Regions from separate parts of the Pseudoalteromonas sp. SCQQ13 genome, predicted to be linked through region 4. Evidence: predicted binding sites of a transcription regulator. Region 4 holds the regulator's gene; each other region holds the start of a gene.
What was found. The regulator sigma-54, encoded in region 4, starts transcription at its own class of promoters, with help from an activator protein. The targets are predictions, from matches to a motif close to GTTGGCACGNNNNTNGNNT.

Region 1 (8,191 bases), on a different contig from region 4:
TTCTACCACCATTAAACGCTCACGCGAGCCCAGCGGTAAACTACGCACTACTTTAAACTCATCACTATTTGCTAAATTTGGATTAAACTTTTTCACAAAAAATGCCAGTACTATAATTAGCACCAGCACCATAACAAGCGATAACACCATAGAGAGAATATCGCCTGTGGGTGTTACCTGCTCTGCTTTTGTAAATACCGAGCTGGTTAAAGCAACAACCATACTCATCGTAATTTTTTGATCCGTTCTACTTGGCTAATTACGTCGGTTAAACGAATACCAAACTTATCGTTTACTACCACCACTTCGCCATGGGCAATTAAAGTACCATTAACCAGTACATCTAACGGCTCACCTGCAACACGGTCAAGCTCTACCACCGAGCCTTGGTTTAATTGTAATAAGTTACGAATATTAATTTTAGAGCGCCCTACTTCCATAGAAATAGTCACAGGTATATCTAAAATTGTATCGAGCTTGCGCTTTTCATCGCCACTGATCTCGTGTTTTGCATCGCTTAATTCATCGAGTTCAGTTACTTTTGCTTGGCCACTGTCATCAGTGCCCTCAGCTTCGGCTAAAGCTGCTGCCCATTCATCCATAGTGTCTTGATCATCGCTCATACGTTTAACCTTTTAATCAATTACCAGTCTAAGTCTACACCGTCAGAGAGGTGTAAATCATCTTCTAGTTCTGCTAATTCTGCATCTGAATCAATTTTCTTGCCGCCTTTGGTAAATACATGCAGCTCAGATTTAACTGAATCAGGTCGTTTAATTTTTTCACTAATTTGCAGCGCAACACTATCGCGTGAGCGGCCCATTTTAGCTCTAAATGTCGGTAACTCTTCAACAAATACAGTTATATGCTCAGGCATTTCTACCGGAATAATATCACCCGCTTTAAGTTCCATTATTTGTTTTAGCGTTAAATCCACTTCCAATAACTGAGTAGATAGCTCAACCTCTACGTCCATTATTTCATCGCGTAGTGCCTTACTCCAACGTAAATCGGTGTCTTCGGTATCCGATTGCACACCCGCGTCAAGCAGCTCTCTAATTGGCTCCAGCATAGAATAAGGCAGAGCAATATGAAAGTCTCCTCCACCGCCATCCAATTCAATATGAAAAGAGCTAATAACCACCACTTCGGTTGGGCTTACAATGTTAGCCATAGCAGGGTTTACTTCAGAATCTAAGTATTCAAACGATACATCCATTACCGGTGCCCATGCTTCTTTATAATCTTCAAAGATTATTTTTAGTAACATTTGCACAATGCGTCGCTCTGTAGGGGTAAATTCACGCCCTTCAATTTTTGCATGGTAGCGGCCATCACCACCAAAAAAATTATCAACCAAAATAAACACTAAACGTGCTTCCATGGTAATAAGGCCGGTGCCTTTTAAAGGTCTAAAACGCACCATATTTAAACTGGTTGGCACAAACAAAGTATGCACATACTCGCCAAACTTAATCATTTGTACGCCATTTATAGACACCTCAGCGGTGCGGCGCATCATGTTAAATAGGCTAATTCGCATATGACGAGCAAAGCGTTCATTAACAATTTCCAGTGTCGGCATTCGCCCACGTACGATCCGATCTTGCGAAGAAAAGTCATACTGAAGCGTATTGCCTTCACCGTCTTCACCTTCGGGTATATCTTCCTCGTCAACGTCATCAACACCATGCAATAACGCATCAATTTCGTCTTGGGATAATAAATCGCTCACGCTAGCCCCTTATTGCATCACAAAGCCGGTAAATAATACCCGCTCAATTACTTTACTGCCTTCAACGTCCATTAAGCTAGCTTGTACTTTTTCTAGAGCTGCAAAGCGTAAGTTTTCTTTACCTACACTGGTGCTTAGTTCGTCAGCCGTGGTCATAGAAAATATACTTAATAATGTACTTTCTATTAGTGGAATATGCTTTTTAGCGGTTTCTTCGTTTGCTTCGCCGCGCACTAATAATTCCACTTTAATTTGCACAATTCTATCGCGACTAGAGCCCGGTATGTTAAATACAAAAGGTCTTGGCATCGCAACATAAAGTGCGCTGCCTATTTTGGCCGATGAACCTGTAGAAGAGCTTGCTTGCTGTGCTGTAGCGGCTTCATCATTTAACGTTTCCGCTGGCGTGTCTGAGCCCGAAAGCAAAAAATAACCAACAACAGCTGCAACAATAACAAGCAATACAGCTGCAATAATTACTATGAGTTTCTTTTTGCTGTTACCTGTTTCTTCTATTTCTAAATTAGTCTCTTCAGCCATGACATTTCCTTTATTAGCAAAGGTACTTGCTTGTTTTAGCTATTATAATAGCAGTACTTAGGCATAGTAATCTATTGATGATGACGTTTGTTGTCGAGAACTTGGCATTTGTGTATTAATTTGCTCATCGTTTTCATCAGTAGTCAATTCATTATTAGCTAAACGACGACTATCGTTGTCATCATTTTGCTCTGCTCCTTGCCCTCCAGGCTCACCATAAGAAATAGTACTTTCGCCTAAATCTATACCTTGCTGGGCAAGCATTTCGCGTAAGCGCGGAAGCGATTGTTCAAGCGCTTCTTTAGCTTGCTGGTTTTGTACTACAAAGTTTATTTGTGCTTGCTCTGCATCGCTTCTGATGCGAATTTGCATACTGCCCATTTCTGGTGGGTCGAGACGAATTTCTGCTACTTTATTATTTATGCTAAGCATAGAGCTCACTCGCTCTTGCAACATTTTTGCCGCGTCACTTTTTATAATATTAAGCGCTTGCATAACACCTGGGTCCAAGCTTGCTTGTTTAACTTGCGCTGTGCTTTGTAATTGCCCAGCCTGCAACGCTTGCATATCAATTATAGTTTGCTCATACCCTACACTATCGTATAGGCCTAAACCATTTACCGTACTGGTAATTTGCGTCAATAATTGTGCTGCTCGGGGTGATAACTGTTCAGTGTTATTTTTTTGCAATGACTCTAACGATTTAGTGAGTTCTTTATCGCTAAGCGCATTTAATGCTGTTTTATCATCTGCAGATATTAATACTTTTTTATCAATCGATGCGCTTAGCTCTGCAATTGTTTGCTTAATACTTGCTAGCTGCTCACCTTGTGGCTGCTCATTTTTAATATAGCTATTTAACTGGCTCAGTAGCGCTTGTTTTTCTGGGGTGGTTAATGCATTTATTTGAGAATTTAAAGCCTGTTTAGCCGTGTCTGCTGCGCTTGCTTTATCACTTTCAACAACATATTGAGTAAGCATTTGCTTTAACGTTGCGAGGTTGTCGTTGCTATTGGGTTTGCTACTTGCCTGCAGCTGAGTAGTTAATTGCTCATGCTGCTCGGGTGTAAGTTTAGCAAGTAACGGATCTGATTTAATTGCCTCGCTATCTTTGCTTAGCAAGTTCATTACTGCGGCATCTACCGATTGTTTTTGCGCTGTTGTATCGCCTTTATTATTTGCCGTAGCCATACCTTGCGATAAGGGCATTAACTTTTCATTTGCCGCTTCAGCGCTTGCTGCAACATCGCTAAGCACACCTTTTTGCGGTGCAATTACAATAGGGGCAAGCTGATCATCAGGCTTCCCTTTTAATTGCTTAGCGTCTTCATCTAAAGCCTCGGCTTTAGCATCAGCGTTCTTTTTAACTGAGGTGTCTATAGTGTGCGCAGCGTTTATTTGCGCCAACATACTATCGCCCGAAACAGCATCGTCTTGTGTTTCAGGCTGCTCAGCCTTAGCATTGCTAGCGCCGGCTTTAGCTTTGCTGTTATTATTGTAAGCCGCTTTATTGGCATCTTCTAACTGATTAAAAAAACCAGTATCAGAGTCATCATTACGTCTTGAGTTACTCGTTTGTTTATTAGAGTAAGCGTCTTGCTCAGATACCGCTAACATTGAAATATCATTAATCGTCATAAATCACCTAATATAAAGCGGCAACAAACCACCCAATAATGCCTAGAATTATAGTTCACTTAACAACAAAGCAATTAACGTGCCTTTGTTTATAAGGTACAAGCTTTTGTTAAAGCGGTTAAAGTACTCGCTACTTACTAAAGTCGATTGTTGTGTCGTTGAAAAAATTGATTAGCCGAAAATTCATCCAACATTTTTTGCTCATTTTTAGCCACTAGCACATTAGCCTTTAACTGTTGTTTTTCGATGAGTTTAGCGACTGCTTTAGCCTTAATTTGCTGCTTTAACCACAGTGTTTTACGCTGGCTAACCACTTGTTTTGCAGTGTTAACTGTATTGGCTTGTTGGCGAATTGCTTCTTCTATTTTAGCAATAAATGCATGAAACTGACTAAACCCAGCACTTGATAAGCCCGACTGCCCTTTAATGTGTAATTGCTGGGTGTATTCCAATCTAAAGTTATTTAAACCTTGGAGTTTTTGCTGGTTTGCCTGCAAATTTTTATTCGCCTGCAAATAGCTCATCCGCAGCGTTTCTTCTTTATCGTTTTCAATTTTTAGTAATAAATGCAGTTTGTTTTTAGCCATTATGCTTGCCCTAATAACTGCGCTAGCCCTTGCAGGCCGTCGTCGTAACTAATTACATCGCGAATGCCTTGCTGTAAAAAGGCATTTACTCTTGGCATCATATTTATGGCTTGATCAAGCATTTGATCTGTCCCTTTTTGATACGCACCTAAAGTGATCATGTCTTTATTTTGCTGGTACATAGAATATACCTGCTTAAGCACTCGCGCTTGTTGCATATGCGTCTCAGATACCACTTGTGGCATTACTCGTGAAATAGATTTTTCTATATCAATTGCCGGATAATGACCGCTGTCGGCCAGTTCCCGCGAAAGTACAATATGGCCGTCGAGTATGGCGCGCGCCGCATCGGCAATGGGATCTTGCATATCATCGCCTTCACTTAATACGGTAAAAAAGGCAGTAATAGAGCCTTGCCCTTCTCCGCCGTTACCGGCACGCTCCACCAGCGCTGGTAGTTTTGCAAACACCGAAGGCGGGTAGCCTTTAGTCGCCGGTGGCTCGCCTACTGCAAGTGCTATTTCACGCTGCGCCATGGCATAGCGCGTTACCGAATCGAGCAATAACAAAACGTTTAACCCTTGATCGCGAAAGTACTCTGCAATAGTCACCGCACTTTCGCAGCCTTTTAAACGCATTAATGGTGAAGAATCTGCCGGTGCTGCTACAACCACCGAGCGTTTACGCCCCTCTACACCAAGTATTTCTTCAATAAATTCTTTTACTTCGCGGCCACGCTCGCCCACCAGCCCCACCACAATAACATCGGCTTCACTACCACGAGTCATCATACCAAGCAGTACCGACTTACCTACACCCGAGCCTGCAAACAAGCCCATTCGCTGGCCTTGTCCTACTGTTATTACTGAATTTATAGCACGCACACCTACATCCATAGGCTGGCTTATGGGTCGTCTTGAAAGAGGGTTTATCGGTTTTTGGGCAAACTTAAGATAGTGCTCAGCATTAATTTTACCTAAACCATCAAGGGGGCGGCCTAAACCATCAACTACGCGGCCCAGCAAACTCATGCCTACAGGTAAACCTGTGTCGTTAAGTTGGGGGATCACCCGAGCACCAGGGAGCACCCCCGATATATGATCGTTTGGCATTAAATATAAGGTTTGGTCGTTAAAACCAACTATTTCGGCGTCAACAAAGCCGTTCATGGTTTCTATTTTACATTGGCTACCTACAGGCGCACGTAAGCCTTTGGCCTCAAGGGTAAGGCCAACTACTCGCGTTAAAATACCCGCTACAGCAAGTGTTGGCGGTTTAATATGCTGTTTGTATTGAGATAAGCGTTCGCTTAATGAAACATCTAAAGCAGACATAACAGACCAATAAAATAGTTAGATACTACTGCTATGCAAAAAACTATCCAATGTTTCTTTGACACGCGTTTTAAGTGTCATATCAAGCGATGATTGCGCCGTTTTAACTTCGCAGCCGCCTCGCTCTAACGTTGGCTCTGCAATCAACTGCCAGTTATTATCTGTCACTGTTTGCTCGCCATAACTTTGCTTTATTAGCTCTAAATCTTCGGGGTGTAAATGAATGCGTACTTTTTCTTGCTCGGTATTAAGCGCATCAATACTGTGTTTAAGGGTGTGTAAAATAACATCAGGAGAGGTTTTTACTTCTTGATAAATAATAGCTTCTGCAAGCATAACGGCTAATTGCACTAATTGCTTTTCAGCTAGCTCATCTACTTTACTTAGCGGCGCGGTTAACCCCTCTAAAATACTACGTAGGCCAGTTAACTGCTCTTCTATTAGTGGTTTTACATCTTCTTGGCCTTGGGTTTTCCCCAGCTCTAGGCCTTCTTTGTAGCCAGCTTCTTTACCTTCGGTAACACCTTTATCAAAACCGTCTATGTAACCTTGCTCGTGTCCTTGTTTTACACCTTCTTCAAACGCATCTTGTCTAATGCGCTCAAGTTCGGCCATAGTAAGCGCAGGTAACTCAGGTTCTTGCGGCTCTTCAATTAGCGACTCTTCAGCCATTTCTTTTCGATACAACTCAGCAAGCGGTGTACCAAAGGCAGTAGAGCGATTACCAAAGCTTTTTTCATCGGGTGCTACATCAGGAACATCCCAATGCTTTAATAGTTCATCGGCTTCATCGGCGTGCAGTGGACGCCCTTTGTGCATTGACGATTTAGTCATGGTTTATAAAAACTCCTCGCCGCCGCCGCCGCCAAGCTGTATTTCGCCCGAGTCAGACAATCGACGCGCCGTAGAGAGTATTTCTTTTTGCGCTGCTTCTACTTCACTAATACGCACTGGTGCCATTGCCTCTAAGTCATCGGCAAGCATTTCGGCAGCACGTTTAGACATATTACCGAGTATTTTTTCTTTAAGCGCATCGTCTGTGCCTTTAATCGCTTTCATTAGTACGTCTTGTTGTACTTCGCGTAAAATTGCTTGAATACCACGGTCGTCTACGTCCATTAAGTTTTCAAACACAAACATAAGATCTTGAATTTGTTGCGACATTTCTTCGTCATGCTCACGAATAGAGTCCATTAACTGCCCTTCTACGTTGGTATCTAGGTAGTTCATAATATCGGCAGCCGCTTTTAAGCCGCCCATTTTCGCAGCTTGCGCACCCGCTTGGCCAGCAAACTGTTTTTCCATAATTTCGTTAAGCTCTTGCAAGGCAGCTGGCTGCACTTCTTCAAGGTTAGCAATACGCATGGTTAAATCCAGGCGCACTTTATCAGGAAACTGCGCCAGTATTTCGGCAGATTGCTCAGGCTCTAAATAAGATAATACAATGGTTTGAATTTGCGGATGCTCATTACGAATAATGTTAGCTACTTGCTTCGAGTCCATCCACTTTAACGAATCTAGCCCTTTAGCGCCCGATCCCATTACTATTTGGTCAATTAAGCTGGCGGCTTTATCTTCACCTAATGCAGCGGTAAGTGCTTTTTTAATAAAGTCTTCTGATTGAAAACCAATTGTACTAAAGCTTTGAATTTGCTCTATAAATAAATTATGTACTGCGCTTATTTTAGCTTGCGATAGATCCTGCAAACCGGCCATCGCCATACCCACTTTTTGTACCTGTTTGGGCTCTAAGTGTTTGAGTATTTGCGCTGCATCTTCTTCAGATAAACTTAATAGCAGTATGGCCGCTTTATCTACGCCATCTAGCTTATCAACATCGAAAGCTGCTGGGAGTTGTTTTTGGTTTTGATCAGTCATCTTCGGTTAACCACGCTTTCACTACTTGTGATGATAGTTCTGGTTCATTAGCTACAAGGGCACGTACGGCTTTAAGTAAGTCTTCGTCACCATGTAAATCGGGTAGCTGCAGTGTACCATCGCTTGAGAAGCCAACTGAAGCAGAATCAAAGTCTTTATTTAGCATATCTAAGCTATTATCGCCAATATCAACCCCTGAGCTAAGTGCATCTTCATCGTACTCATCAAGCGTGCTGTCTGGGTAAATTAAGCGTTTTAGCATAGGTTTAACTACAGCCATAATCAACACAATAATAACCAATGCAGCCAGTACTAAGCGTACTATTTTCATAAACCAGTCTTGTTCCCATAAAGGTACTTCAAAACTCATATCTACGGCTTCTCGTACAAAGGGAACTGTTACTACTTCTAGGGCATCGCCGCGCTGTATATCAAAGCCAACACCACCTTGTAATAAACGTCGAATATTTGACAGTGCC
Region 2 (8,191 bases), on a different contig from region 4:
GTTAAAACAGGGTATAAATATTTAGCGTCAAAAAGTAGACGCTCCCGTTGTATTATGTGACTTTATAGATTCAAAGCAATTATCGTTCCGTATAGTTTGTTTTTTAGGAGATTTGAATGGCAGGTATTTTAGACTCAGTAAACCAACGAACCCAGTTGGTGGGGCAAAACCGCTTAGAGCTACTACTATTTAAACTCAGAGGGCGTCAGCGTTTTGGGATTAATGTGTTTAAAGTGAGAGAAGTACTGCAATGTCCTCCTCTTACCAATATGCCAAAATCAAATGCTTACATTCGTGGTGTTGCCCATATTCGCGGCCAAACTATTTCGGTTATCGACCTTTCTATGGCTGTGGGTGGGCGTCCAATTGAAAATATTAAAGACAGTTTTATAATTATTGCTGAATATAATCGTACCGTTCAAGGCTTTTTAGTTGGCGGTGTAGAGCGTATTGTAAATATGAACTGGGAAAAAATAATGCCGCCACCGCCAGGTGCAGGCCGGTATTCTTACTTAACTGCTGTAACTGAAATAGAAAACGAATTAGTTGAAATTTTAGATGTAGAAAAAATATTAAACGAAATTTGCCCAGTTAATACCGAAGTAAGTGCCGATGTTGCGGCTACACAAGGTGACATTAAAAAAGATTTAGGCGAGCGAATTGTTTTTATTGCCGATGACTCAGCAGTAGCACGAAACCAAGTTAAGCGAGCATTAGAGCCACTTGGCGTTCAAACTGAGCTTGCCAAAAATGGTAAAGAAGCACTTAAGCGATTAAAAGAAATAGCCGAACATGACTGCGTAAACGATATTACAGAACGTGTAGGGTTACTTATTTCGGATGTAGAAATGCCTGAAATGGATGGCTATACATTAACCGCCGAAATAAAAGCCGATCCTAAATTGGCACCATTACATGTTATTTTACATACCTCGTTAAGTGGCGTGTTTAATCAGGCCATGGTTGAAAAAGTAGGTGCAGATGACTTTATTGCAAAATTTAATCCCGACGAACTCGCAACAGCAGTAAGAAAATGGGTTCATTGTGATTAATAAATATAGGTGTTATTGATTTGAATAGTAAAGATTTACAGCAAAGTGAATACGATCAATTTCGCTTATTTTTAGAACAACAGTGCGGTATTGTATTAGGCGAAAACAAACAATACTTGGTTAAAAGCCGTTTAGCGCCGTTAATGAAGCGATTTAATGTTGAGTCTTTGTCACAGCTAGTAAATAAAACCTTGGGTTTGCATGAGCGCCAATTACGCGCTGCAGTGGTTGATGCAATGACCACCAATGAAACCCTATGGTTTAGAGATCAATATCCGTTTGAGTTATTAAAAACTAAACTGTTTCCAGAGTTTAAAGGGCTTAACAGACCATTAAAAATATGGTCTGCGGCAAGCTCTTCTGGTCAAGAACCATATTCAATTGCTATGTCGGTTGCTGAGTTTCAGACAAGTTCTCCTGGGGTTTTACGCATGGGAGCGCAAATAGTGGCTACCGATATATCAAATACTATGCTGGATATGTGTAAACACGCCGAGTATGACGCGTTAGCACTAGCAAGAGGGCTCTCGGCCGAACGCCGCAAAAAGTTTTTTAAAGACAGCGGCAATGGTATGGCTCAGGTTATCGATCCAATAAAAAAGCAGGTTAACTTTAGACACCTTAATTTACTCGACTCATACGCGCTTTTAGGCAAGTTTGATATTATATTTTGCCGCAATGTGTTGATTTACTTTGCACCAGAAGTAAAAGCAAAAATTATTGCTAAATTTTCTCAAGCACTTAATCCTAAAGGTTATTTACTTTTAGGTGCGTCGGAATCAATGAGCGGTTTAAGTAATGATTTTGATATGGTTAGATGTAACCCTGGTATCATTTATCAAAAGAAATAACTGCAAGTGTGGTGAAGTGCGAGCAGTTTGCACATTTTAAGCATTATTTTAAACGACGCATTTAGCGTCGTTTTTCGTTTTAGCGATAAGCAAGTAATTAGCCAAGCTTTGTGTATTACCAAGCACTGCGTATAAGTTATAGCTTCGCACCTCCCCTTATTTTAAGCGCATTGTGCCAATATGTTTAAGCGAACATACATATCCACAAAAAGGATATGAAGTGCTGCACTTTAGAGAGGTAAAACCACTAGATTATATGTTTAAGTTACTCCTCATTTCCCCTCATTGTTTTCTCTTTGTGCAAAATAATATTTAAATGCTTTATTCACAAAGAGGCTAAGAGGGCGCAGCGCTTTAGAGAAGAAAAAATAGATAAATTATCTGTTTAAATCACTGCTCATTTAGTCCCATTCGCATCCATTGTGCAAATGTGCTTTAGAGTTTTTAACTGCTGGCATTTTTTATAATAACTGTATTGGCTCATATCAATTTACTTATTGCCTTAAAATCTCCCTAAAATCTGCACTTTAAATAGCTATGTTTAATCAGCTTAGTAAATAACTTTAAACAAAAATTAGTTAAATGGCTTATTTCTTGCTTTGTTCAAGCTAAGTCAATTTTTTGGAGATGGTTATGGCTATCAGTTTTGATAAAGCGCTTGGTGTGCACCCGCACGCTATGTTGATCCGTTCGCAAAGAGCCGAAATGCTCGCTACCAATATCGCTAATGCTGATACGCCGGGCTATAAAGCAAAAGATATAGACTTTGCCTCTGCACTAAAAACGGCAAAGTCACACCAACAAGGCGGCAATAGTATGGTTAGAACCAACAGTAAACACATTGCCGGTGGTAGTAAAGAAGTAGGTGGTTCAGAAATGTTTCGTAATGCAAATCAACCAGATACAGGTGATGGCAACTCAGTTGATATACAGGTGGAACGAAACTTGTATGCACAGAATGCTATGGAGTATCAGGCCAGCTTGCAATTTTTAAGCGGCAGATTTAAAGGTCTGAAAAAAGCACTCGGTAGCCAAGGATAATAATTATGAGTTTATATAATGTTTTTGATATTGCTGGTTCTGGTATGAGCGCACAAAATGTGCGTTTAAACACCACCGCAAGTAATATTTCTAATGCGAATACTATTAGTTCTTCTCAGGATAAAACTTACCGAGCGCGACAACCTGTATTTGCTGCTGAGCTTACTAAAGCTTCAGCATCAGCAAGTAATCCACAGGGCTCCGCTGTTGGCGTTAAAGTATTAGGGATTGTTGAGAGCAACAAACCATTACAAATTGAATATAACCCAAACCATCCAAGTGCGGATGAAAATGGCTATATCTATAAACCCAACGTTAATGTTGTTGAGGAGATGGCAAACATGATTTCTGCCTCTCGTTCGTATCAAACAAATGTGCAAGTTGCCGATGCAGCAAAGCAAATGTTAAGTAAAACACTGCTGCTAGGCCAGCGGTAACAGAGGGTAGGTTATGAGTAACGATATTAGTACATCTTCATCCTATTTAGACTCTTTACGGTGGCAAGAAAAACAAGCAGCCAGTAAAGACAAGAGTGATGCGTTAACCCAAGAAGATTTTTTCTCATTACTAACGCAGCAACTGTCGTTTCAAGATCCGAGTAAACCGGCTGATAACGATCAGATGATTGCGCAAATGACTAGCTTTACTATGGCTGAGGGAATTTCAAATTTAAATTCAAACTTTGAATCTTTAGCTGCATCAATGACATCAAACTCAGCACTACAAGCTTCTACATTAGTAGGCAAGCAGGCGCTTTTAGAGTCTGACACGCTAGATTTAAATGCAGCAGGTGATGCACGAGGCTCAGTTGTTGCCGAAAAGCCAGTTGAAAGCTTAAAGCTTAGAATTGAAGACGAGTCTGGGCAGTTAGTTAGAACTATAGATTTAGGCTCGCAACCAGCAGGTGCAGTGCGTTTTGCATGGGATGGTAAAAATGAAGCAGGTGAGCGCCTACCCCCTGGTGAATATAAAATTAAAGCCGAGGGGAGTACTAATGGTGAGTTTTCGAGCCTGCCAATTGCTACCTTTAAAAATATTGAGAGTGTGAATATTAATGGTGCAAATGGCATCATTATTAACACTAAAGAAGGTGCGGTTAGGCTGACAGATGTTGCAGAAATCGCGTAAAAGATTCATTAGCCAGCGGGCTAAAAATTAAATAGTTTAGAGGTCAATTATGAGCTTCAATATTGCATTATCCGGCCTTGCTGCCGCACAAAAAGATTTAAACGTTACGGCAAATAATATAGCCAACGTAAATACTACGGGTTTTAAAGAGTCGCGCGCAGAATTTGCTGACGTGTATGCATCGTCGGTATTTAGTTCGGGTAAAACAAAAAATGGTGACGGCGTGCAAACGACTATGGTTGCACAACAATTTCATCAAGGATCATTACAGTTTACCAATAACTCGTTAGATTTAGCGATTACCGGTGAAGGTTACTTTGCAACCAGCCAAGACCTAGGCGCGCAAGATTTTACTTACACACGTGCCGGCGCATTTAAGTTAAACAAAGACAACTTTGTGGTAGATGCAAATGGCAGCTTTTTACAAGGCTTTCCGGTTGACCCTTCAACAGGCGATACTACATCAGTGAGTTTAAGTACTTCATCGGCTTTACAAATACCTGACTCGTCAGGATCGCCGCGTGCTACTTCGAGTGTGTATAGCTCGTTTAATTTAGATTCACGATCAATTGCACCTACAATTGCGTTTAACCCTTCAGAAAGTGCAACTTATAATTCATCAACCTCAACAACCGTATATGACTCACTCGGTGAGCCACATGTATTGCAGCTGTTTTTTGTAAAAAAAGAAGCCGAAGAATCTACGGATCCTGATGAAGACGCTAATAAGTGGGAAGTTCATGCAACACTAGACGGTAAATCATTTGGTAAAGATGGTGTTAAACAAGATGGTTCTGAAGACTTACCCTATACAGCTCTTAGTACACTTCAGTTTAGTGCTAATGGCTTACCATTGAAAACAGATGGTGAAGATAATCTAAGTAATACGTTTAATCCTATAGGAATAGAGTCTGGGGATGATGTTGCTGGTGGTCTTTCGGATTTATTAGGTAATGGCGCTACTTTCCCATCCGACATAGCTATAAATTGGCGCGATCAGACCGGTACAGCTAATAAAGTACCTACTCAATACGCGAGTCGCTTTGAAGTAAAAGCACTTGAGCAAGACGGTGCAACGGTTGGCCGTTTAGCGGGTATTGATATTGGCGCCGACGGTAAAGTTGTGGCTTCGTACAGTAATGGCGACTCAACATTTTTAGGCCAAGTGGCTATGGTGCGTTTTTCAAACTCGCAAGGTTTACAACAAGTGGGCAGCACAGGTTGGAAAGCGAGTATAGCGTCAGGCGAGCCTATTGCTGGTGAACCAGGTTCTGGCACCTTAGGTAATATCAACTCATCAGCGCTTGAGCAGTCAAACGTAAACTTAACTAACGAACTAGTTGATTTAATTAGCGCACAGCGTAATTTCCAAGCAAACTCGCGAGCGCTGGAAGTTAACTCAACAATTCAGCAAAGTATTCTACAAATTAGATAAAGCACAATTTATTAATTTGAATATTCAAGGCTGCTTAATTGCAGCCTTTTTTGTTTATAAGATCAGGTTTGAGGCGTCAGGTATCAGGTTTTAGGCAGAAATTTAAAGAGCAGGTTTGAGGCATCAGGTATCAGGTTTTAGGTAGAAATTTAAAGAGCAGATTTTAGGCGTCAGGTATCAGGTTTTAGGTAGAAATTTAAAGAGCAGGTTTGAGGCGTCAGGTATCAACCTAGAACCTAGCCCCTAGAACCTCATCCCTATAATTTCTGCAGCTACCGGCGGTATACCACATTGCTTGGCGGTGCAGTTTTACTGCTGTATTTAACAATGGCGCATATATTGCATTTGTTCTTACAGAGATTTTTAAGTGAGTCGATGTTATGGATAAAATGGTCTACATTGCCGCGTCTGGCGCTAAGCAAAGCTTAATGGGGCTTGCCCTTAAAGCCAATAATTTGGCGAACGCAAATACCACAGGTTTTAAAGCCGACTTTGCCCAAGCTCGATCTATGCAAGCGTTTGGTGAAGGTTTGCCATCGCGGGTGTTTTCTATGGAAGAGCGCCCAGGTTCAAACATGACATCGGGTGGCATACAGCAAACCGGTCGCGAGCTCGACATTGCCATGAGCGATAATGCCTGGCTGAGTGTACAAGACGCCTCCGGCAACGAAGCTTATACAAAAGTAGGTACGCTTAACATTACCGCCGAAGGCATGTTAGTCACCAGCGGTGGTCGTCAAGTAATTGGCGAAGGCGGCCCTATTATTTTGCCAGTCCCGATTGAAAAAATAGAATTTAGTAAAGACGGTGCCATACAAGTACGCCCACAAGGCGCGCCGGCTAACTTTTTAGAAGAGGTTGATCGTTTAAAAGTGGTTGAGGCAAATAACTCAACACTTGAAAAAGGTAACGATGGTTTATTTAGACCAAAACCAAATCAAACGGTTGAAACCTCAGCTAACGTACAAGTGATAAGCGGCGCATTAGAAATGTCGAACGTTAATCCGGTACACGAAATGGTCGATATGATCAGCCATCAACGCCAATTTGAATTACAAGTAAAGCTAATGAAAACAGCAGAAGAAATAGATCAATCGCAAGATCAGCTGTTGCGCATAGTTTAACTTTAAAATGAGGACACGATTATGAATCCAGCATTGTGGATCAGTAAAACAGGGCTTGACGCCCAACAAACCGACATTTCGGTTATTTCAAATAACTTAGCCAACGCCAGTACAGTTGGTTATAAAAAAAGCCGCGCCGTTTTTGAAGATTTACTATACCAAAACATTAATCAACCAGGCGGTCGCTCATCGCAAGATACCGAAATGCCATCAGGTTTAATGCTAGGTGCTGGTGCCAAAGTGGTAGCTAACCAAAAAAACTTTTCGCAAGGTAATATGCTAACTACTGAAAACTCACTAGATTGGATGATTTCTGGTTCAGGCTTTTTTGAAGTACTACAGCCAGATGGCAATATTGCTTATTCGCGCAACGGGCAATTTACTACCGATGGCGACGGGCGAGTTGTAACCTCGGGTGCCGGTTATGTAGTTCAACCAGAAATGAACGTACCCGACGACGCGCAATCAATAACTGTATCGCAAGACGGTGAAGTGTCTGTACGTGTTGCAGGGCAGGCCGATAACGTGGTTATTGGGCAAATTACCATTAGTGACTTTATTAATCCGTCGGGCCTTGAGCCTATAGGGCAAAACCTTTACACCGAAACTGCAGTAAGTGGTGCGCCGGTGCAGGGTAACCCTGGGGTTGATGGGCTAGGCACTATTATTCAAGGCTCACTAGAAACGTCAAACGTAAACGTAACCGAAGAGTTGGTAAACCTAATAGAAACCCAGCGTGTTTACGAAATGAACTCAAAAGTAATTTCGGCAGTTGATGAAATGATGAGCTACATCAATCAGCAATTATAATATTTTAGAGGTTATTATGCGCAATATTATATTATTTGCAGCGGGTACTTTATTGTTAAGTGGCTGTGTGTCTACACAAAATAGTGATGTAGTACAAGACGACCCTTACTACGCACCCATGTACCCAGAACCCAATGTTGAACCGGCAGTTGCTAATGGCTCACTGTTTAATACGTATTTATCGAACGACTTATACGCCGATAAAAAAGCACTGCGTACTGGCGATATAATTACAGTTAAATTGCAAGAATCTACGCAAGCCTCTAAAGCGGCAAAAACAGAAACTGATAAGCAGTCAGACGCAAAACTCGACCCCGTTATTGGTTTAGGCGGATTGCCGGTAAATATTGGCGGCGACAGCATTCAATTTGGTATTGGCAGTGACGCGTCATTTAAAGGCGACTCAAAATCAAATCAGTCAAATAGTTTAGCCGGTGATATATCGGTAAACGTAATGCGTGTTTTACCTAATGGTAATTTAGTTATTCGCGGCGAAAAATGGCTAACGTTAAACTCGGGCGAAGAATTTATTCGTTTAGAGGGATTAGTAAGGCCAGAAGATGTAACTGCAGACAATACCGTACAGTCAAATAGAATTGCTAATGCACGAATTCAATATTCGGGCAAAGGGCAAACTCAAGAAGCGCAAAGTGCCGGTTGGCTAACACGCTTTTTTAGTAGCTCACTTTTTCCTTTTTAGAGGACATTCATTATGAATGTATTTAAAGTTTTTTGTTTAATGGTGTTACT
Region 3 (8,191 bases), on a different contig from region 4:
TGCGCAGTTGGCTAAAAGAAGCTGAAAAGCGTTTAGGTAGCTTGAGTCAGCGTTTAAGCGCTAGTGTAGGCCAAGATAAAGTAAACACTGATTTAGCGGGTAATACATCAAATACACAAGCCACTTTTTCTCCATTACAACAGCAAGCAAAAACGCCATGGTTAGACATTGATGATGTATTTTATGAGTCGCGCGGTGCTACTTGGGCTTTATTGCATTTCTTACAAGCGATAGAATATGACTTTGCCGATGTACTTGAGAAAAAGAATGCACGCGTAAGTGTGCAGCAAATTATACGAGAGCTTGAGGCAACTCAAGAAACAGTATGGAGCCCAATGATATTAAATGGGAATGGTTTTGGTTATGTAGCAAACCATTCACTGGTTATGGCAAATTATATTTCTAGAGCCAATGCGGCTCTTATTGAACTTAGCGAATTATTGACCCAAGGATAGAAAATGAAAAAGTATTGTTTAGCAGCAGCCCTTTCAATGGCATGTTTAGCGCCTGCAGCGCAAGCTGATACCTTATTAGGCTTGTATGTAGGTGTTGATGGCTGGAAAGCGGATAACGAAGGAAGCTTTTCTTATAAAGGAAATGCACCACAAGATTTTAATTTTGACGATGAAACCTTCGTAAGCTACTACGCTGCACTTGAGCATCCAGTGCCATTAGTACCTAATATTAAATTAAGATACACAGAGCTTGAGCTTACCGGCTCTACACGTCTGGATAAAACATTTTCTTTTAATGGTTCAGATTACGTTGTAGGTACTACGGTTAATTCAGTAAGTGACTTAACTCACATTGATTACACATTTTATTACGAAATTTTTGATAACGACTTAATCTCTATCGATTTGGGTGTTAACGCTAAGCAGTTTGATGGTGAGATTTTAGTTAAAGGTACTACGCAACAAGGTGGCGCTGATTATACTGAAACTGTTGAGTTTTCAGGCTTTGTACCATTGGTTTACGGCCGCGCTGAAGCAGGCTTACCTTTTACCGGTTTAAGCGTGTTTTTTGAGGGCAGCTTTGTAGCAATTGACGATAGCAAAGTTCAAGATTACCAAATGGGTATTGCATGGGAATTTATTGATAACCTAGCAATAGATGTTGCTGTTAAAGCAGGTTACCGCTCAATGACATTAGAGCTAGACGATGTTGATGATATTAACACTAATATTGATGCATCGGGTCCATTTGCGGGCATTCAAGTACACTTTTAATTACACTGCTAATTAATAGTATATAGCGTGGTTTTGCTACTTAGTAGTATGCCACGCTAGTTCAAATTCACTCTCAAGTGCACTATTAAGTAACTGCTTATACACTTTATTTACCGGGTAGTTAATGAGTTTAGATAGCTCATCACCTGTTTGCGTAAACTTATAATAACTCAATACTAAATCGCTATTTTTTGCTTTTAACGTTACTTTTTGTGATAAAAACGATAACGTAAGTTCTTGCCCAGTTTTTAGTACCGCAGACTCAATCTCTTTTCGATATAGTAAATTTAAATCCATTAAAGTTAATATATCAGGAAAGCTAATCCCTGTTTTTCCTAGATTTAAAGATACTTTATTGCCCTTACGTAACAAATCAAATAGTGATGGTTTTTTATAAAACCCCAGTAAAATAAAGTGGCTATCGTCTTTTTCATTATAACCAGAGAGGGATACACACTTTTGTAGAGAGTCAGCTTCGCGCTGGGTCATATGCTTAAGTGTTTGCAAACTTTTTATTGAGAAAGTCCCCGGGTTAAGCGTTTCACCGGTGAGTATTTTTGCCCAAAGTGACTGCATAGATTGATTTGAGGTATCACCACATAGTGCTACAAAGTGTTCTACCCAATCGGCATCGGGTTGTTTACTACTGGCTACGTCAGGACAAAAATCCATTGCCATAGCTAAAATTGTTTCTATATTTTGCTGTTGTTTAATGAGCAGTAAGTCTTGTCTTTTTTGTGCTCTAGCTAAAACGGTATTGTCGCTATTAATGCGATATAGCGGTTTAACCTTGCCTTGGGGGCCATAACTTTGCTCATTATTATGGGATGCCTCATTATTGCCTACTTTAATAATAGGATAACCCAGTAACGACTCTATGGTATTAGCGAGATTAATTCTTGCTTGTGCGGTTTTGACTGCCATGACTTTCCATTATTGTTTGTGCATCACTTAGCTGCGCTACTGTTTTTAAATTATTGAGCCCCAGTGATACTGCGTTACTTAAAATGTGCTCACTAAGCACAGCCACATACCCAGAAACTAAAGGTAGCGTGGCTTGCCCCGTAATTTGAAAAGTAACCGTGACCGTTTTTGCATTTTGCGTAAATATTACATTAGCGGCAATAATGTGTTCTTGAGCAAATAAAATATTCAACACCATTTTGTTTGCACTTAACGCTGTGGTGGTCATTTCACCTGCGCCCCATTTACTTTGCCATGATTGATGAGCACCAACCCCTGTGCTTGGCTCACCTAAGGAAAATTCTACAGAGGGATCCAGCTTCTTCCAAGGCGACCATTTATGCCACTGCGAAAAGTCAGTGATTAAGGGTTTTACTATGTGCGTATTGGCATTAATGTTAATACTCTTTGTTACGTTATAGCTCTGGGGTAGTAATAGGCCAATAACGATAAAAAGTAAGAGTAAAACTAATAAAAGCTGCACTAACATTTTTAATATTTTAATAAAAAAACCTCAGATAAATTAGGTTACAAACTCATAACTTATTATTAATTTAGCATATTAACTCGGGTGTGCTTAACTTTCGAGGTTAATTTTATAGCAACTATTTTTTAATTGAGCTAGATACTTAGCCACAACCTATAAAAAGTAATAGTTAATTTAGGTGTATAAGTATTAAAAAATAACGAAACTTCACTTTAAAACCGCGCGGCACAGCAAAGTAGTGCTCTATCAAGGTAGGTTGGTATAGGGTATAATTTGCGCCTTTTGTTATTAAACGGTCAACTTTATGAGCACACTTAAAGCTAAGCGCGCCTTATTCTCATACCCAAAGTATTGGGCAGAGTGTTATGGCACAGCACCATTTTTACCTACTACACGCGAAGAAATGGATGCACTTGGCTGGGATAGCTGCGATATAATTATTATTAGTGGCGATGCTTATGTAGATCATCCTAGTTTTGGGATGGCAGTAATTGGCCGAGTACTTGAGGCGCAAGGTTTTAGAGTGGGTATTATTGCCCAGCCAGAATGGGACTCTAAAGAAGCGTTTATGGCGCTGGGTAAACCCAATTTATTTTTTGGTGTAACCGCTGGCAACATGGACTCGATGATTAACCGTTATACAGCTGAAAAACGCATGCGCCATGATGATGCCTACACGCCAGACAATATTGGTGGTAAACGCCCTGATCGTGCGGTAATCATTTACTCACAACGTTGCCGCGAAGCGTATAAAGATGTACCACTTATTTTAGGTGGCATTGAAGCAAGTTTACGCCGTGTTGCTCATTACGATTATTGGCAAGAAAAAGTGCGTCGTAGTGTTTTGTTTGACGCTAAAGCCGATATTTTAATATATGGTAATGCGGAGCGCCCACTGGTTGAGGTTGCTCATCGTATTGCAGCGGGCGAAAGTACCGATACCATTCAGGATGTACGAGGGACTGCGGTTATTCGTAAAGAGCCCTTACCAGGCTGGCGTGGCAGTGACTCTACCGCTATTGATAAAATAGGTAAAATTGATCCAATTCCAAACCCGTATGGCGCAGATGATGTTGGCTGTAGCAAATCAGAATTTAAACAAGCAGGTATAGACTTAAAAGCCGAAGCCGCCAAGGTTATTACTATTCAGCCAGCGCGCCCTAAGCCATGGGAAAAAACCTACGTTAAATTACCTGCGTTTGAGCAAGTAAGTGTGAATAAGCCATTGTATGCACATGCTTCTCGTATTGTGCACCAAGAAACTAACCCAGGTTGTGCTCGTGCTATTTTTCAGCGCCACGGCGATCGTTCTATTTGGGTTAATCCCCCAGCATATCCACTAGAAACACATGAAATGGACGCCGTATTTGGTTTGCCGTATCAACGTATTCCTCATCCTAGCTATGGGGATGCAAAAATACCTGCCTACGACATGATTAAAACGTCAGTTAATATTATGCGAGGCTGTTTTGGTGGTTGCAGTTTCTGTTCGATTACCGAACATGAAGGGCGGATTATTCAAAGCCGTTCGCAAGAATCAATAATTGAAGAAATTGAGCAAATTAGAGATAAAGTACCCGGGTTTACCGGGGTTATTTCTGACTTAGGTGGCCCAACAGCCAACATGTATAAATTGGGTTGTACTAGCAAAAAAGCAGAAAGTACCTGTCGACGTTTATCGTGTGTATACCCTGAAATATGTAAGCATATGGATACCGATCATACGCCAACAATTGAGCTGTATAAAAAAGCCCGTGAAGTTAAAGGCATTAAAAAAATATTAATCGCCTCGGGTGTACGCTACGATTTAGCCGTGCAAGATCCACGTTACGTTAAAGAATTAGTTACTCACCATGTAGGTGGATATTTAAAAATAGCGCCAGAGCATACCGAAGATGGACCATTATCAAAAATGATGAAGCCAGGTATGGGAGCGTACGATCAGTTTAAAGCGTTATTTGATAAGTACTCAAAAGAAGCGGGTAAAAAGCAGTATTTAATCCCATACTTTATTTCGGCGCACCCAGGTACTAAAGACGAAGACATGGTAAACATGGCTTTGTGGCTTAAGTCGAACGACTTTAAACTTGATCAGGTACAAAATTTTTACCCATCTCCAATGGCAAATGCGACCACTATTTATCATACCGAGATGAACTCACTGCGTAATATTAAAAATAATACCGAAGTAGTACCTGTGCCGAAAGGTGCGCGCCAGCGTCGTTTACATAAAGCAATTTTACGCTATCACGATCCTGCGGGCTGGCCAATGATCCGCGAAGCACTGCGCAAAATGGGTAAATCTAACCTAATAGGTAAAGCGCCAAATTGCTTAGTGCCAGAAGAAGGGCGCGACGAAAGAGCTGCAAAAGGAAGTAGTCGAGGTGGGCGCCCAGCATTAACGCGCCATACTGGTTTTAGCCAATTTCATAAGGCCAATACAAAACCAAAGGTAGCGAGTAATCGCCAAAGAGCTAAATAGAGCTCATAGCTTAAAAAGTAGTTAGCCTGTTTGGCTTATTACTAAGCTTGGGCTTGATTACTGAATATATGAGCACTGAAAAAAATGCCGCTTATTTTGCAATAAGCGGCATTTTTTATGTAAGTTATTTAAGTAGAACTTAAATAATATCAATTTTGTTACGAATGATTTTTACGCCATCCATATTTTCTAAAAACTTTTGTGCCAACGCACGCTCAAAACCTGTTTGCGCTTTACCGTATAAATCTACTTCACCATTTTTAACTTGTACGCGAATATCGCTTAGCGCTAAATTGGGGTTGGTACGCAAAGTGTGGGTAATCGATTGCTGTAAGTTTGGTTGGGTTGCTAGGCTGCTAACGACAACCATATTTGTTGTAGCACTCACTTTTGTAGCGCATGCTAATAAAAACAAACAACAAAATGATACTAAAGCGATAGTTAATTTTAAACGGCTCATAATCATATCCTTACATTGCAATTAATCGGGTAGCCAAATTAGGCAGAGTTACCATGATAGTTACAATTATCGTTCCATATTTAATGTACTGAAAATAAAGGCTATTTTATTAAGTGGGAATTCAGGTGGGCAATTGTTACATAAAACTAAGTAGAGATTACATAGCCCTAAACCATGCAGTTATGGAGGAGCAGGCATTAAAAAGCCGACATTTTTGTCGGCTAATATAATACTACTTACAGTATGCGCTTAAGTTACTTTTTCTTTTTAACCTTAGCTTTTTTCTTCGCTTTCATTTTAACCGGATCTTTACGCTTTTTAGCCGGCGGCTTAGCTTCTTTATGCTTTGGCTCTAATCCTTTAATAACACGACGTTTAAGTTTTTGCTCAATATAGCGTTCTATTTTATAAAGAATGCCAATATCGTGCGCTTCAACCAGTGAAAGAGCGATGCCTTTTTTACCAGCGCGGCCTGTACGGCCAATACGGTGTACATATATATCGGCTGTGCGTGGTAGGTCAAAGTTAATTACATGGCTAATATCAGCCACGTCAATACCGCGCGCCGCTACATCGGTAGCAACTAATATACGGGTTTTGCCGCTATGGAAGTTTTCCATCGCTTTCATGCGTTTGTCTTGCGGCATTTCGCCGCGTAACCAGGCTGCTTTAACGTCGTTAGTTGTTAGTTCACCAATTAGCGTTTCAAGACGCTCACGGGTTTTAACAAACACTATGGCTTTAGTTACGTCTGGGCCATTAAGGGTATTAACTAACAGCTCAAGTTTATGATGATAGTCGTCGGCTAAATGTACCCACTGGTGAATTTTAGCCTTTTCTTTGCGTGACGATTCAGCTTCAAGCAATGCTGGATCGTTTAGCGTTGTTTCAGCAAATCTTTCAACACTGTCGCCTTCAAGGGTTGCTGAAAATAAAAAGCACTGACGACGATTTTTAGCTTCATCACAAATACGGCTCATTTCTTTTTTAAAGCCCATGTCTAGCATGCGGTCGGCTTCATCAATAATAAGCATTTCTACGTGTTCAGCATGAAAGTTTTCGGTTTCTAAATATTCCATTAAACGCCCTGGGGTGGCGATTAAAATGTCATTATTTTTTTCAAAAATCTCTTTATGCGTACCATAGTTAATACCGCCTGTTACTACCCCAATTTTAAGGTTAGTACGTTTAGCAAGTAGTTCGCATTGTTCATGAATTTGATAAGCTAGCTCACGAGTTGGCGTCATTACTAATACGCGCGCAAAACCAGGATCACGACGCGGAAAATCCAATAAATATTGAATAGCCGGAATTAAAAAGGCGGCTGTTTTACCTGTACCTGTAGGCGCAGATGCTAAAATGTCACGCCCCTGAAGTGCTTCAGGAATAGCTTGTTGTTGAATGCTGGTTGGCGTTTCGTAACCCATTTTATTAATGGCGTCGAGTAGCTTGTTATCAAGATCAAATTCAGAAAATTGCATAGAGTGTCAAAAATAAAGGACAATGGCACTAATTATACTCGGTTACGCCTGCTTGGTGAATGAAAAGGTGAAAAAATGTCTGGTTTTGCATTTAAACAATTTAAAGTTGCGCACGAACAGTGTGCAATGAAGGTATCAACCGATGGTATTTTGCTTGGAGCATGGGCTAATTTAAGTAATGCCAACAGCTTGCTCGATATAGGTACAGGCACGGGATTGCTGGCGCTTATGTGCAAACAGCGCAGCCCCCAGTTAACTATAACGGCGGTAGAAGTTGATAAAAATGCTTACCAACAAGCGTTGCAAAATATTGCCGCTAGCCCGTGGCCAAATATAGAGGTGCACCAGCAAAGCATTCAAACTTTTAACAGCGCGCAGCCATTTGATGTAGTGATAGCCAATCCGCCGTATTTTAATCACAGTTTAAAAGGTAATAATAAGGCGCGTAATATTGCGCGCCATACAGATGGTTTAAGTTTTGCTGAGCTAATTAGTGCTTTTAAAAAGCTCAGTCATTCAGGCTCAACCTTTAGCTTAATTTTACCCACTACAGAGGTTGCGGTGTTTATTGAACTTGCTACTCAAAACGGGCTTTTTTTAAATACTCATTGCCAAGTAAAGGCGACGCCAAATAAAGCGATTAGCCGAAGCCTAATGACCTTTAGCTATATAAACCAGAGCATTGTGGAATCAGCTTTGTGTATAAAAGATAATGAAAACAACTATAGCGAAGATTATATTACGCTATGCAAAGCATTTTATTTGAAGATGTAATGTGGTAAACAGTGCTGGTATGATGAGTTTATATGTATACAGGAAACTTATAATGAAAAAACGAACTAAATCAGTATTATTAAGCGCCTTAGCCGCTACATTTTTTACAACGCAGAGCGTACTTGCCAGTATGACGCCTGTTGGGCTTTGGAAAACCATTGATGAAGACACTAATGAAGCTAAGTCGTATGTCCGTATAGTTGAAAATAACGGGGTTTTAAGCGGCACCATTGAAACATTATTAAATAAAGATAAGCAAAATGCAGTGTGCTCGCAGTGCTCGGGCGATAAAAAAGATCAGCCCATATTAGGCAT
Region 4 (8,191 bases):
GGTTGCTAAAGCCGACTCAGAAGTAATAGCTAAACCCGATTACACCGCCATTGAGCTAAAACAAACAGCTTTTGACGAAAACGGTGAAATTAGCCATAAAGTAACTGCGGTTAAAACGGAGCTTTACGAGCAGCTAGGATTTACCTTATTCGAAAAACCTACTTTCATATTGTACGACGACAGACAAAAAACGTGGCGTATCAATGCTGATGAAGCAACACTTTACGATGAAAGACAATTAATTTTAGAGGGTAATGTAACTGCCCAAAACTTAATTGATGGCGCAATGATAGACAAAATTACCGCCGACAATATTCAAGTAGATATAATGCTACTCACTATGCGCAGCGAACAGCCCGTTATTATAACTGGACCGAATTTAAAGATCACCGGTAAAGGCCTTGAAGCCAATTTAACAACCGAGGTGATAAAACTAATTAACCATACGCGAACACTATATTATGACCAATAACCTTGCAAAAATACTTATTATTCCATCGCTTATACTTGTATTTAATAGTAATGCGGCAGAGCAAAGTACTTCCCCATTAGCTAATCAAATTTCTATTAGTGCTGACCGCCAAGAAGGCCAACTAAAAGAAAACGTTGGTATTTTTGAGAAAAACGTCGAGATAATTCACGGTAATCGTCGTATCACCGCCGATCGTTTAGAAGTACATAAGCGCGACGAACTTGGCGATAATAAACAACTATTAATTGCCACGGGCAGCCCTGCATATTTTGAAGAAAAGCAAGCAGATGGCACTGTCATGAGCGCCAGCGCTAACGAAGTACGTTACGATGTAGCGAAACGTTTTTTAACCCTGGTAGGAGATGCAAACATTTCTCAAGCTGGGCAAAAAATTACGGCTAAAAGCATCACCTATGATATAGAGCAACAGCTTATAAGTGCTGAAAAAGATGAAAACTCAACTGATCGGGTACACACTATTTTAGTGCCTGTAGACGTAAAAAAAGAACAAAAACTCAATAAAGGTCAGCCATGAGTACATTAAAAGCAGAGCTATTAGCAAAAAGCTATAAAGGCCGTGAAGTTGTTAAAAATGTAGGACTTGAAGTAAAAGCTGGCAGCATTGTTGGTTTACTTGGCCCAAATGGCGCAGGTAAAACCACTACCTTTTACATGATTGTAGGCTTAGTACCTAGCGACAAAGGTAAAATATTAATTGATGATAACGATATTACCTTACTTCCTATGCACAGCCGTGCTCGTTTAGGTATTGGTTATTTACCACAAGAATCTTCTATTTTTAGAAAGCTCACTGTGTATCAAAATTTAATGGCTATTTTAGAAACGCGTAAGCAACTAAATAAACAAGCCAGGGAAGAAACCCTAAATAGTTTATTGGACGAATTTAGCCTGCAACATATTCGCGACAGCTTAGGTATGGCGCTATCTGGTGGTGAACGTCGCCGCGTAGAAATAGCACGTGCTTTAGCTGCAGATCCTAAATTTATATTGCTTGATGAGCCCTTTGCTGGCGTGGATCCTATTTCAGTACTCGATATTAAAAAAATTATAGAACACCTTAAAAATCGTGGTATTGGCGTACTAATTACCGACCACAATGTAAGGGAAACCCTTGATGTTTGTGAAAAAGCCTACATTGTTTCTCATGGGGAGCTAATTGCATCTGGTACTCCTGAATTTGTATTAAACGATAAAACAGTACGTGATGTTTATTTAGGCGAGCAGTTCAAACTGTAATATTTATGTTATTACTATAAGCATCTGCTAAGATTAATCATATCAATTTATAAGGATTGTTAGAGATAAATGAGGCAATCATTACAGCTGCGCATGGGCCAGCAACTTACAATGACTCCGCAACTGCAACAGGCTATTCGCTTATTGCAGCTTAGTACCTTGGATCTCCAGCAAGAAATACAAGAAGCACTTGATAGCAACCCATTACTTGAAGTTGATGAACAAGATTACACGGAAGAATCAGCAGGTAAAAACGAGCAAAAAGCAGATGACATTACTGTTAGCGCCTCTGCTGACGACACCCCAAGCGAGTATGAGCAAGATAGCGGTGAAGCACTAAATAAAGACACCATAAGCGACGACATGGCCATGGATGTATCATGGGATGAATATATGAGCGCAGCGCCTGCCTCTTCATCAGGGCCAATGCCTGAAGATGAATCTATTTATCAAGGTGCATCAACCGAAACCCTGCATGAATACTTAATGTGGCAATTACAGCTCACCCCTTTTAGCCCTACCGACGAAGCTATTGCCATAGCTATCGTTGAAGCCGTAGATGACTCTGGTATTTTAACCCTCAGTTGCGAAGACCTTTTAGCAAGCTTTAACCAAGAAACTGACGACGAACACGAAGTAGAACTAGATGAAATAGAAGCAGTGCTAAAGCGCATTCAATTATTTGATCCTGTTGGTATTGCAGCTCGCAGCTTGCAAGAATGCTTATGCATTCAATTAAATCAATTTGATAAAGACACCCCTTATATTAACGAAACAAAAATGGTGTTAACTGATCATATCGATTTACTCGCTGCTCGCGACTATCGTACGTTAATGAAAAAAACTAAGCTCAAAGAAGAAGAGCTTAAAGAAATAATGACACTTATTCATACGCTTAATCCTAAGCCTGCGGATACTATTGTCAGAGAAGAGTCTGAATACGTTATACCTGACGTGTCTGTTAAAAAAATAAAAGGCCGCTGGGTGGTAGAGCTAAACCCTGATAGCATGCCAAAAATACGTGTTAACAGCCAATATGCGGCTATGTCTCGTACAGTAAAATCCAGCGGTGACAGCCAATTTATTCGCTCGCACTTACAAGAAGCTAAATGGTTTATTAAAAGCCTAGAAAGTAGAAACGAAACACTCCTGAAAGTAACTAATTGTATTGTTAAGCAGCAACAAGCGTTTTTTGAACATGGCCCAGAAGCCATGAAACCTATGGTATTAAACGATGTTGCCGAAATAGTTGAAATGCACGAGTCGACTATTTCACGGGTCACTACGCAAAAATATATGCACACTCCACGTGGCATTTTTGAGCTTAAGTACTTTTTTTCAAGCCATGTAAGCACCGAAAATGGTGGCGAATGTTCATCAACTGCCATACGTGCCCTGATTAAAAAGTTGATAGCTGCAGAAAACTTAGCCAAACCATTGAGTGATAGCAAGATTGCAGATATATTGGCTGAGCAAGGAATTAAAGTAGCTAGACGGACAATTGCAAAATATCGCGAATCTCTGGCTATTCCCCCGTCGAATCAACGTAAAAGCTTGATTTAAGACGTACAACAAAGAGGAAAATGCTGATGCAACTAAACTTAACTGGTCGTCATGTAGACATTACAGACTCATTAAGAGACTATGTAAATAATAAATTTGCAAAGCTGCAAAGACACTCAGATCACATAACTAATGTGCATGTTATTCTCGATGTAGAAAAATTAAGTCAAAAAGCTGAAGCAACAATTTTTGTAAGTGGCGCTGAGCTATTTGCATCGACCGAACACCAAGATATGTACGCTGCCATTGACTCGTTGATTGACAAACTCGATCGTCAAGTAATTAAACACAAAGAGAAGTTTGCTCGACACTAACACTATGAAATTAAGCTCACTTATATGCCAGGACTGCAGCAAAGCTGTGGTCCTTTTTAATAGTAAAAAAAGAATTTTAGAATTCATCAGTGAACTCGCGCATAAAAAAATGCCGTATTTACCTCAGCAAGATATTCTCACTGCTTTATTGGCAAGAGAAAAGCTAGGTAGTACCGGTATTGGCCGAGGAATAGCAATTCCACATGGCCGTATGAGCGGGGCACAAGAGCCTCTTGCCTTAATTTTAATAAGCGAAACCGCTATTAATTTTGATGCAATTGATAATCGTCCAGTTGATATTTTTGTTGCGCTTATAGTGCCCGATGGCGATAACCAGCAGCACTTGAAAACACTAGCCACAATAGCTGATAAACTAAACGATAAAGAGTTTTGTAAGCAATTGCGTGCGGCAAAGTCTGATGAAGCGTTATACCAAGTTATTTTGGATCAATCCTAGTTACTAATAAAGGGGTGGTAAATGGAATTAATTATTATAAGTGGCCGTTCAGGTTCTGGTAAGTCAGTTGCTTTACGTGTTGTAGAAGATTTAGGTTACTATTGTGTAGATAATATTCCGGTAAATTTGCTGCCTTCATTAGTGCGCAGTGTCTCTGATAACTACGATAAAATAGCCGTTAGTATAGACGTGCGTAACCTGCCTAAAGACCAGCAGCAGTTTAACGATATCCTTGAGTACTTGCCCGACTTTGCTAAACCAACGTTATTTTATTTAGATAGCGACGATCAAACGTTAATCCGCCGTTATTCAGAAACACGTCGTTTGCACCCGCTTTCGATTGATTCGCTACCGCTAGATTTAGCAATAAAAAAAGAAAAAGAATTACTCGATGTACTCGTAACGCGGGCTGATCATGTCATTGATACAACCGATTTAAGTGTGCATCAACTTGCTGAATCTATGCGTGAAACCATACTCGGTAAAAAAGACAAACAGCTTATCATTACCTTTGAGTCGTTTGGCTTTAAGCATGGTATTCCCAAAGGTGCTGATTATGTTTTTGATGCGCGTTTTTTACCAAACCCACACTGGGAACCGGAGCTCAAGCCTTTAACTGGATTAGATCAACCAGTAAAAGATTATTTAGCTAGTCATAGTATTGTGCAAAAATTCACTTGGCAAATTCAAACCTTTGTACAAACGTGGTTACCACACCTAGAGCGTAATAATCGCAGTTATTTAACCATTGCTATTGGTTGTACTGGTGGTCAGCACCGCTCAGTTTATTTAGCGCAAACAATTGGTGAAAGCTTTGCTATGTCTCACCCTAATGTAAAAATTCGCCATCGCGAGCAAGAAAAATAATTCAATTTAAATAATCATCTGTTCAGCTTAAGTAGAGTATCTTATGCGCTTAGAAAATACATTTTTAATAAAAAACAAGCTAGGCCTGCATGCTAGAGCTGCTACCGTATTAGCACAATTAGCGGTACAATTTGACGCATCTATTACCTTATTTCAAGATGAAAAAGAAGCCGCTGGCGATAGCGTACTGGCTTTAATGTTACTAGAAAGCAGCCAAGGTAAAGAAGTAAAAGTAGTGTGCGAAGGACCCGATGCAGAGCATGCTTTACATGCCGTTGGCCAATTAATAGCGCAGCGCTTTAACGAACAAGAATAGTAGGCACTTTATTTAAACCAAGTAAACGAGCTAAAATATAGGGTTAGTGAAACCTTAAGCTAGTTTGGCTAAAAAAAGTAAGATAAACTGAACGAAGTTAATGACTAACTTCTTCCCTAACGTTATAAAAATAAATTAAGGACGCCAATGCCCGAAACTTTCGAACAAGACTACCCACTACAACAATTACAACAAGTGACCAAGTCACTCAATAGTGGTCAGTTTGTTCAAGTTAGGCGCATGCTGGCAAAAACAGCTCCTTGTGATACCGCACTTTTACTAGAATCATCACCGCATAAAGTTCGTCGCCTGCTCTGGCAATTAGTTGATCCAGATGTACAAGGTGATGTTCTTGAAGAACTCTCTGAAGATGTACGTTTAGGCATTATTGCCCAAATGGAACCTAAGCACATTGCTGCTGCCACTGAAGACATGGGCCACGATGACTTAGGTGAAGTACTGCGAAGCCTGCCTGACACGGTTTATAAAGACGTGGTTAGCGCCATGGACATTCAAGATAGAGAACGTGCTACGCAAGCACTCTCCTATCAGGAACGCTCTGCTGGCGCGCTGATGAACACAGATACAGTAACCATTCGCCCTGATGTAACCCTAGATGTGGTACTGCGTTACATTCGTCTGCGCGGCGAACTCCCTGAGGGTACCGACGACCTTTACGTTGTCGATAAGCATAACTGTTTTTTAGGCGCTTTATCGTTAAGTACCTTACTAACCAATTCGCCCGAAAAAATTGTTCACGACCTAATGGATGAAGACTGTGAGTCTATTCCTATTTCGATGGATGAAAGCGAAGTGGCGCAGTTATTTGAACGTCATAACTGGATATCAGCCCCAGTAGTTGACGACAACGCCCAGCTACTTGGCCGTGTTACTATCGATGACATTGTTGATGTAATTCGTGAAGACGCAGAGCATCACTTATTAGGTTTAGCGGGTCTTGATGATGAAGAAGATACCTTTGCACCGGTTTTAAAAAGCTCAAAAAAACGCTCTGTTTGGCTAGGTGTTAACTTATTAACGGCTCTGGCAGCTGCTTTTGTTGCCAGCTTTTTTGAAGGCACTTTAGCAATACTGCCTATTTTAGCCGTGCTTAACGGCATTGTCCCCTCAATGGGTGGGGTGGCCGGTAGCCAGTCATTAACCTTGGTTATTCGTGGTATAGCAGTGGGCCATATTAACCAAACTAACCAACGTTTTGTAATGATAAAAGAGCTCGCCATTGGTGCATTAAACGGTATTTTATGGGCTGTTTTAATTGCCAGTGTTATAGCCCTATGGCAATGGGACTTAATGCTTGGCGCGGTACTGGCGTTTGCAATGTTTATGAACTTAGTTGTTGCGGGTGTGGCGGGTGCGTGTATTCCTATAATACTTAAACGTATGAAAATAGACCCTGCACTTGCTGGCAGTGTAATACTCACTACAGTAACCGATATAGTAGGTATATTTGCCTTTTTAGGCACCGCAACTTGGTTGCTGGTTTAATAAATAAACCAGCGCACATTACTGTGTAAATACGCGCTGGTTAAAAGTAACTTTTACGCAATATAATTTAACCAGCGTTCAGGTTATCAGGTTATCTAGTCTTCTTTATTGATTGTAGAGCCATCGACTCCTTCTTGCTTTGACGATTGTGTATTTACTTTATTACTTATTATTGCATCGAGGTTTTCGCCACCTTTAACCCCAAAATCTAAACTGCGTATTGGGAATGGAATACGAATATCAGCCTCATTTAGTGCTTGCTGTACTGCCACAACACCTTTGTGGCGTACTGTCATAAAGTCTGGCTCACCAGGGTATTTAATCCAAAACCACAATAATAAATTAATACTACTGTCGCCAAAACTCTCTGCGTATACGGCCGTTTCATCTTGGCGTATTACAAACTCAAATTGATTAATTTTATCCACAATAACGTTTGCGGCTTTTTCTATGTCTTCTGTTAATGAAATTCTTACCGGCACTTCTATGCGTCTAACGCCTAGCGTGCTGTAGTTTCGCAATACATTTCTAAATAGTATTTTATTAGGCACTAGTATTTGCTGCCCATAAAAGCTCTCTATTAGTGTATTACGCAGGTTTATTGAATGCACAGAGCCAAACACATCATCAGTTTTTATTACATCACCTGGTTTAAATGGCTTACGAATACCCATAGCAATACCTGCTATTAAGTTTTCGGTCATATCTTGAAATGCAAAACCAATCGCTAAACCAACAATACCGGCACCAGCTAGTAATGACGTTACCGTGCCTTTTAAGCCCATAAAATCCAGTGCTATAAACACTCCTACACTTAATATCAGCACTTTAAATATAGAAGCCATTAAATCAGCTATCTGTTTTGAATCGAGGGAGCGGCGTAATAAATTTTTCATTAAGTTACCGGCAAAGCGAGCCAGCATAGAAAATAGAATGACAATAATAACTGCCACAATAAAATTAGGAATATGGCTTATAACGACATCAAACCACCCTCCGAGCTTTTCTTCGATAAGTTTTTCGGCGTCGCTAATTGAGGGAATACTAAACATGTAACTTGCACCTATTGATTTATAATGTGATTAGAATCAATCTTGAATTCGCATATCAATTGCAAGTATAGCGCCAGTATTAAAAAAGCCATGCTGTGCATGGCTTTTATAGATTAGGTAAAGGTTTAAGTTTTAGCTTTGTTCATCGCGTAAAAATACTGGCTCAAGCTCTTTCACACTTGCTTCGGCGCTAAAGTAATAACCCGCTACTGTAAACTCTTTAAGCTGGCTTAGCTGAGTTACTTTATTTTCGATGAGGTAACGCGCCATCATGCCTCGTGCTTTTTTAGCGTAAAAACTAATTACTTTATATTGACCATTTTTACAGTCTTTAAAGTGTGGAGTAATTATTTGTGCATTAAGGGCTTTTTTATCAACCGCTTTAAA

Region 1: I6F41_RS04085 (flagellar hook-length control protein FliK) is a predicted target of sigma-54. The motif match lies at 3,982-4,000, and genes of this name have one in related genera.
Region 2: I6F41_RS04200 (flagellar basal body rod protein FlgF) is a predicted target of sigma-54. The motif match lies at 5,834-5,852, and genes of this name have one in related genera.
Region 3: I6F41_RS06295 (BON domain-containing protein) is a predicted target of sigma-54. The motif match lies at 5,682-5,700, and genes of this name have one in related genera.

What each region holds. Positions count from the first base shown of each region.
Region 1 is NZ_JADYXG010000003.1:155,028-163,218, forward strand. Features, by position in the region: gene fliO (flagellar biosynthetic protein FliO) at 1-228, opposite strand, end outside; gene fliN (flagellar motor switch protein FliN) at 225-623, opposite strand; gene fliM (flagellar motor switch protein FliM) at 644-1,735, opposite strand; gene fliL (flagellar basal body-associated protein FliL) at 1,745-2,275, opposite strand; gene I6F41_RS04085 (flagellar hook-length control protein FliK) at 2,333-3,913, opposite strand; gene fliJ (flagellar export protein FliJ) at 4,051-4,500, opposite strand; gene fliI (flagellar protein export ATPase FliI) at 4,500-5,834, opposite strand; gene fliH (flagellar assembly protein FliH) at 5,853-6,668, opposite strand; gene fliG (flagellar motor switch protein FliG) at 6,672-7,712, opposite strand; gene fliF (flagellar basal-body MS-ring/collar protein FliF) at 7,705-8,191, opposite strand, start outside.
Region 2 is NZ_JADYXG010000003.1:183,054-191,244, reverse strand. Features, by position in the region: gene I6F41_RS04230 (chemotaxis protein CheV) at 117-1,052, shown strand; gene I6F41_RS04225 (CheR family methyltransferase) at 1,073-1,903, shown strand; gene flgB (flagellar basal body rod protein FlgB) at 2,537-2,944, shown strand; gene flgC (flagellar basal body rod protein FlgC) at 2,950-3,381, shown strand; gene I6F41_RS04210 (flagellar hook assembly protein FlgD) at 3,395-4,072, shown strand; gene flgE (flagellar hook protein FlgE) at 4,122-5,507, shown strand; gene I6F41_RS04200 (flagellar basal body rod protein FlgF) at 5,888-6,631, shown strand; gene flgG (flagellar basal-body rod protein FlgG) at 6,653-7,441, shown strand; gene flgH (flagellar basal body L-ring protein FlgH) at 7,458-8,141, shown strand; gene I6F41_RS04185 (flagellar basal body P-ring protein FlgI) at 8,154-8,191, shown strand, end outside.
Region 3 is NZ_JADYXG010000005.1:189,764-197,954, reverse strand. Features, by position in the region: gene I6F41_RS06320 (DUF2333 family protein) at 1-455, shown strand, start outside; gene I6F41_RS06315 (TIGR04219 family outer membrane beta-barrel protein) at 459-1,229, shown strand; gene I6F41_RS06310 (TIGR03899 family protein) at 1,266-2,153, opposite strand; gene I6F41_RS06305 (SRPBCC family protein) at 2,122-2,682, opposite strand; gene I6F41_RS06300 (YgiQ family radical SAM protein) at 2,984-5,161, shown strand; gene I6F41_RS06295 (BON domain-containing protein) at 5,301-5,621, opposite strand; gene srmB (ATP-dependent RNA helicase SrmB) at 5,876-7,102, opposite strand; gene I6F41_RS06285 (tRNA1(Val) (adenine(37)-N6)-methyltransferase) at 7,178-7,876, shown strand; gene I6F41_RS06280 (DUF2147 domain-containing protein) at 7,929-8,191, shown strand, end outside.
Region 4 is NZ_JADYXG010000002.1:128,477-136,667, forward strand. Features, by position in the region: gene lptC (LPS export ABC transporter periplasmic protein LptC) at 1-472, shown strand, start outside; gene lptA (lipopolysaccharide transport periplasmic protein LptA) at 462-1,007, shown strand; gene lptB (LPS export ABC transporter ATP-binding protein) at 1,004-1,729, shown strand; gene I6F41_RS02320 (RNA polymerase factor sigma-54) at 1,799-3,292, shown strand; gene hpf (ribosome hibernation promoting factor) at 3,319-3,606, shown strand; gene ptsN (PTS IIA-like nitrogen regulatory protein PtsN) at 3,611-4,063, shown strand; gene rapZ (RNase adapter RapZ) at 4,085-4,930, shown strand; gene I6F41_RS02340 (HPr family phosphocarrier protein) at 4,974-5,246, shown strand; gene mgtE (magnesium transporter) at 5,394-6,752, shown strand; gene I6F41_RS02350 (mechanosensitive ion channel family protein) at 6,848-7,804, opposite strand; gene yaaA (peroxide stress protein YaaA) at 7,937-8,191, opposite strand, start outside.